2 regions of the Lactococcus cremoris subsp. cremoris KW2 genome follow, and region 2 is predicted to be linked to the other one. Evidence: riboswitches for the same ligand, from Rfam matches in the RefSeq annotation. Region 2 holds a riboswitch; the other holds the start of a gene.
What was found. Region 2 has a riboswitch for fluoride ahead of KW2_RS05175 (voltage-gated chloride channel family protein). Riboswitches for the same ligand answer to the same signal wherever they lie in the genome.
Positions count from the first base shown of each region.

Region 1: linked by a shared signal. The riboswitch ahead of eno (phosphopyruvate hydratase) and the one ahead of KW2_RS05175 (voltage-gated chloride channel family protein) in region 2 are both predicted to bind fluoride.

Region 1 covers NC_022369.1:261,440-264,828, reverse strand. Annotated here, with positions in the region: gene KW2_RS01340 (Ig-like domain-containing protein) at 1-28, shown strand, start outside; gene eno (phosphopyruvate hydratase) at 130-1,386, opposite strand; fluoride riboswitch at 1,465-1,537, opposite strand; gene KW2_RS01330 (DUF4199 domain-containing protein) at 1,599-2,984, opposite strand; gene KW2_RS01325 (DUF2325 domain-containing protein) at 3,188-3,389, shown strand, end outside.
Region 2 covers NC_022369.1:1,064,515-1,067,903, forward strand. Annotated here, with positions in the region: gene glyS (glycine--tRNA ligase subunit beta) at 1-1,278, shown strand, start outside; gene KW2_RS05170 (DUF896 domain-containing protein) at 1,385-1,627, shown strand; fluoride riboswitch at 1,671-1,745, shown strand; gene KW2_RS05175 (voltage-gated chloride channel family protein) at 2,031-3,242, shown strand; gene KW2_RS05180 (nicotinate-nucleotide adenylyltransferase) at 3,257-3,389, opposite strand, start outside.

The DNA of each region.
Region 1 (3,389 bases), 800 kb from region 2:
TTCTGGCAGTGTATCAGTTTTACCTTAAACAACTCTTCTAATATAGTAGTTTACTTCGACATGACTTCGTATATAAAAAAACCTTATATCATCAGATATAAGGTTTTTTGCCGAGTAATTTTTCAACTTCTATTTGGTAACTTCTAGTCCTAATAATTCTTCTTCAATACGCAAAAATTGATTATATTTTTCAACCCGCTCGCTTCTCGCCATTGAACCTGTTTTTATTTGTCCAGCGTGCATGGCTACAGCAAAGTCAGCAATAAAACTATCAACCGTTTCACCTGAACGATGAGAAATCATGGTCTTATAACCTGCTTTTCTGGCCAAACTAATCGCTTCAATCGCTTCGGTCACTGTCCCGATTTGATTTAGTTTAATCAAAATAGCATTTGCTACACCTTTTTGAATCCCTTCTTTGAAGATTTCGGGATTTGTGACAAAAATATCATCACCAACCAATTGAATTTTTTGACCTTGAACTTTCGTTTGAGCCGCAAAACCAGCCCAATCATGTTCCGAAAATCCATCTTCAATAGAGATTAGGGCAGGATATTTTTCAACTAACCCCTCATAGTAGGTCAACAATTCTGCTGAAGTGAGCTTTTGACCTTCAAAATGATAGACTTTTTCTTTGTCATCATAAAATTCGCTAGAAGCTGGGTCAATAGCAATCGCAATTTCTTCGCCTGGCACATAACCAGCTCTTTCAATTGCTTGATAAAGTGTAGCAATGGCATTTTCCGTCGAACCAAGTTTTGGAGCAAAACCACCCTCGTCCCCTACGGCCGTTTCTAGTCCTTTATCAGCTAAAATTTTCTTCAAAGTATGATAGATATTTGCGATTTTTTCTAAACCATCACGGAAACTAGCACGTTTGACAGGGGTAATCAAGAATTCTTGAACGTCAATTCCTGAATCGGCGTGCACTCCGCCATTGATGACATTGAAAAATGGTTGAGGAAGTTCCAAATCTACTCCACCAAGATAACGATAAAGTGGGATTTTTTCACTGTTAGCCGCGGCACGAGCAATAGCCATGGAAACACCCAAAATTGCATTGGCACCTAAGCGAGACTTATTTTTTGTCCCATCAAGTTCAATCATCAGATGGTCTAATTTTGCTTGATTGAATGGTGATTGGCCTTTTAAGGCTTCATAAATTTCACCATTAACATTTGCAACAGCTTTAGAAACGCCTTTTCCTTGAAGTCGCGCTCCGCCATCTCTTAGTTCGACCGCTTCACGATCTCCTGTTGATGCTCCTGAGGGAACTGCCGCCCGTCCCAAAGTTCCATCTGTCAATCTAACATCTACCTCAACGGTTGGATTTCCTCTGGAATCAAAAATTTCTCTTGCGTGAATGTTTTCGATTGTGACTGTCATAATAACTCTCCTTTTCTTTGCCTTTAATGCCATTGTAAGCCAAAGAAAAAATGGCAGACTACAAGGCAAAAAAAACTTTGCTTTGTAGGCGCCATTAGATTCAAGTTATTTCTTGAAACGGTTTCGGGTGTGCACCATACCCATCTATTATTAATTTACCACTTTATTTTTACTAGGTCAAATTTTTGAAATCTATTTTTTTGATAAATTTATCATGTGTGAGCCGAACCATTACTATGCCCTGGGCTTCCATTAAGACCTTGAGCTTCACTGATAGTCATATAGGTATAATTCCCAGGATTTGCCACCGAACTATAATATCTTTGACTACTTGGACGATAGAAACAATAGCCAGCTTCCGCTACTCCCCAACCAGCGGGATTTGTGCTATAACCTCCACTTGCCACTGCCGAATTTTCTTGCGAATCTGAGCTTGCTTGAGCTGCAGCTGTTTGATTTTCTGCTGCTTGGGCTGCAGCTTTTTCATCTGCTATTCTTTTTTGTTCGTCATCTCTTTTTTTCTTGTCCGCAGCTGCTTTAGCCGTTTCATTATTGGCTTTAACTTTACTTGTATTGTCAATAATGTTTTGCGAAGCTTTATCTAACTCATCAAGTGTTTCAGCTTTATTAACTGAATCTATGCTCTCTTGAATTAATGTTTTGTCTGCAGCAGAAATATATGTATCACTTAGTAAACTTTGAGCACTTTTTACTGTCGAATTGAGTTGTGCTTTTTTATCATCTACTTCGTTTTTTGTTTGGATATTTGACTGAGCAGTTTCTAAAGCAGTACTGATCTCAGACATCTTATCTTCGATATCTGAAGCTTTTTTAGCTTTTTTAATCTCTAGTACTAACTTGTCTAGTTGACTTTTATCTTGTGCTGACAGATTTTTATCTTTTAAAGTTGTTGCAACTGTTTTCAGTTGCTCTTCTCGTTGATTATGAACAGAAATTAGCTCTAATAAATTTTCAGATTCCTTTTTATAGGACTTTAATGACTGATAATTATTTGCTTTTTGCTCTAATTTATCAAGGCTTGCTTTATCTTCTGATAAAATATTTTCATCATTTTTAAGCTCAGCAGATTGATTCAAAATATCATCGACTGCTTTTTGCTCAGATTTTACAACAGATATAAGGTGGTTAAGTCTTTTTGTCTCTGCTTTTATCTTGTCATTGTTTTTACTTTGATTAATTTGATGAGTATCTTTTTGTTCAGCTTTAACATCTTTTTGTGTTTCTATCGAAACATATTCCGATGATAAATTTGACAGTTTTTTATCAGACTTGGTTAGCTCTGTCCGAGCTTCTTTTAAATTAATTTGATTACTATGAACTGTCAATACTCCAGTTGTAGCAACAAATAAGATAAGAGTAACAAGCCAAAGAATCTTATTAGTGATTTTGGAAATAAAATTCCCTGTATTTTTTCGTCCACTTAACAAATAATAAATAGTGAATCCTAAGAGTCCTAAAAATACGATTATTCCTAATACATTATTGATTGTTGATGTAATCATTATCAAAAATAAGACTACAAACAAAAAACCAAGTCCTCTCACGACCGAGCCTAAACTCCCTTTAAACTTTTCCATAAAATCTCCTTTTTAACTTTTCCTCCTAATTTTATAAAGATATTCTTTCTTTTTCAAGCTTATTTTAACTTATTTATTATTTTTTAACTTTATTGATATAGTCTTAACATAATTCTTTGCTAAAATCTTCAACTAAAAATGTGATATAATCACTATAATTCGCTTTTGTCAGTAAAGACGGAGCTATTAATAAGGAAATTTAAATGAAAACACTACTTATTCTATGTGAAGTAAAATATTGGCATGATTTTCGGGAGGGCTTGGCTAAGGTTGGAGTTACTTTTCTTGGTTTCGATAAGAAAAAACCAAATCGGGCTGAAATTGACCAGCTCGTAGCCAAATCAGACTTTGTCATCATGAGAAATCGAAATGTGGCTCATCATTCGATTCAATTTGCTAAAGAAG
Region 2 (3,389 bases):
GAATATCCAACAGCCTTTGTAGGCTCATTTGATCCAAAATATTTGTCTGTTCCAGCAGAAGTTTTAGTGACATCAATGCGTGATAATCAACGTTATTTTGAAGTTTATAACCAAGAAGGTCAATTGGCTCCTAACTTTATTTCGGTTCGTAATGGGAATGCCGAACATATTGAAAATGTAGTGCTTGGAAATGAAAAAGTCTTGGTTGCTCGTCTTGAAGATGCTGAATTCTTCTGGAAAGAAGACCAAAAACTTAAGATTGAAGACTTAGTGGCTAAACTTGCTAAAGTAACTTTCCATGCAAAAATTGGTTCAATCACTGAACATATGGCACGAACAAAATTAATTGCTGCTAAATTAGCTGATATTGCTGGTTTAACAGATGAAGAAAAAGTAGACGTGGCTCGTAGCGCTGAAATTTATAAATTTGACCTTTTGACAGGAATGGTTGGAGAATTTGATGAATTGCAAGGCGTGATGGGTGAAAAATACGCTCTTTTAGCAGGGGAAAATGCAAATGTTGCTGCGGCTATTCGTGAACATTACATGCCGACCTCAGCTGACGGCCAATTACCTGAAACAAAAGTCGGTTCTGTGCTTGCAGCAGCAGATAAAATTGATTCAGTCCTTTCTTTCTTTAATGTTGGTTTGATTCCATCTGGTTCAAATGACCCTTATGCGCTACGTCGTGCAGTACAAGGATTGATTCGAATTATCGAAAAAATGAATTGGCATTTCGACCTATCTTTATTTATCGACCAATTTGAGGGTCGAAATCATGCTGAAATTTTGGAATTCGTCAAAGCACGTGTTCAAAAACTTTTGCTTGAAAAATTAGACCGTTATGATATTGTTGAAGCAGCAATTAATAGCTCAAACTTTGATATTACAAATATGATGGAATCAGCATTTGTTATTGATGGTCATAAACTTCACGAACCATTTAAACCAGCGATTGAAAATGTTTCACGTTCAATTAATTTAGTTAAAAAAGCAGCTGATATTGCTGAAATTAATCCAGCACTTTTTGAAGAAGATACTGAACAAGCACTTTATGATGCCGTTATTTCTCTTCAAAATCAATGGACTTATAAGCCATGTGAAGAAAAATTCCGAGCAATTGTTCATACGCTTGCTCCTGCAATTGAAGCTTTCTTTAATAATGTGATGGTTATGGCCGAAGATTTAGCTGTTCGTGATAATCGGATTGCCTTATTGTCAGAAGTTGTTGCATTAACAAGTGTTATGGCTGATTTTTCTTTGATTAATACAAAATAAAGCTGACTTATTTACTGACAGAGAGTTGCAAAGCCCTTTTAAATGCTGTCAGTAAAAATTAATTATGTCAGTAATTTTAAAAACATTTACGAAAAGGAATTAAGAAATGACAATTACAAATGAACAAGTAGAACGCATTAATGAATTGGCGCGTAAGAAAAAAGCCGAAGGTTTATCAGAAGCAGAACTTGAAGAACAAGCCCTTTTACGTCGAGCTTATCTTGATAGTGTTAAAGCAAATTTCCGTTCACAAGTTGAAACAATCAAAGTCATTGATGAAAAAACGGGAGAAGATGTGACTCCTGACAAACTCAAAGAAATTCAACGGAAAAATGGCATGCGTGACTGAGCTTTTTCTTGCAAATATTTCATAAAATGTTAAAATAAATATTAATAATGATGGGTATGGTGCACACCCGAAACCGCTTTAAGAATAAAATCTTAAAACTAATGGCGCCTACAAACAAAAGGCTGTTTTTAAGCAGTCCTGTTTGTAGCGCCTTTTGTTTTGTAAAATTCAGCTGCCCCTAATCTGCTATCATTCTAAATTTTGAAGCGACAAAATCAAGTGATAAGCAGAAAAGGGGCAGACGCGTCTCCCTATGAGGAGATGCTAGAGTTTTTACTACCTCCTTGGCGAAAAAATATCGTTTTCGCTTCGTCAAAGCGTAGCTGTTGGCGCTTCAGCGCTTACAGATAGGCTTGTATTTTTATCAGGTCGTGTTAAATATTAGATTATAGGAGTTTCAAAAATGAATTTTTTTAAAGTAGGAATTTCCAGAAGTGCAATTTTATATGTCTTCTTAGCTGTAATTATTGGTGGCTTAATTGGGGTGGTTGATGCGATTTTTGGTCGAGGTCTTATCTATATTACCGAATTTAGAGATGGACATGCACTTTATTTGATTCCATTTTTAACTTTAGCTGGTCTCTTGATTGTCTATCTCTATAAAAATTTTGGTAAAGATAGTCAAAAAGGCATGGGACTAATTTTTGAAGCGGGAAATCATGGGCGAGAAGATATACCAAAACGTTTGGTTCCTTTAATTGTTTTCTCAACTTGGCTTTCTCATTTATTTGGTGCCAGTGTCGGACGTGAAGGGGTTGCCGTTCAAATAGGTGGCGTCATTGGTCATGCGATTGGTAAAAAACTTTCAGCAAAAGAAGCTAAAAAGATTCTTTTGATTACTGGTATGGCTGCTGGGTTTGCTGGGCTTTTTCAAACGCCAATCGCGGCAACTTTTTTTGCCATTGAAATTTTGATGTTAGGAAAAATAGAATACAGAGCTTTGATTCCAGCCTTAGTTGGTTCCTATGTCGCAAGTTGGACTTCAAATTATCTAGGATTAGAAAAATTTTCTTTCGCGATCAATACGAACATTCATCTTGACCCCTTAGTTCTTTTAAAATTGGCCATCATCGCAGTATGTTTTGGTTTGGTGGGGAGATTTTTTGCAGAATCTTTAGCCTTTATGAAAGCAACAGTTGCAAAAAGAATTGCTAATCCTTATCAAAGAATTATTTTAATGGGAATTGTCATCTCGATTGGTTTACTCTTTATTCATATGGATCGTTATGCTGGTCTTGGGACGAATTTGATTGGTTTGAGTTTTAATGGTGGTCATATCAATGGATATGATTGGATTTTAAAATTGATCTTTACGGTTTTGTCTATTTCTGCAGGGTTTCAAGGAGGGGAAGTGACACCGCTTTTTGCGATTGGTTCCACACTAGGTGCGGCTTTGGCAATGTTGTTTGGTTTGCCTGTTGAATTTGTAGCAGCTGCAGGTTATGTTTCAATCTTTTCTGCTGCAACAAATTCATATTTTGGACCTATCTTTATTGCAGCAGAGGTCTTTGGCTTTGGTTCAGTTCAATATATTTTACCAATTATGACTATCGCTTATGTTTTGAATGGAAATTCATCAATTTACGCACAAGAAGTTCTGAATTTGGAAGTTTAAATAAAAAATGACCATTATTGGTCATTTTTTTTATATAATTTTTCAGTTTCTATATAGCTAATAACGTCTTTAGGGAGGAGGTAAGTCGGCTTAATATTTTGAACAAACATTTCTCTTATCATTGTGCTAGAGATTGGTAGAAGTGGG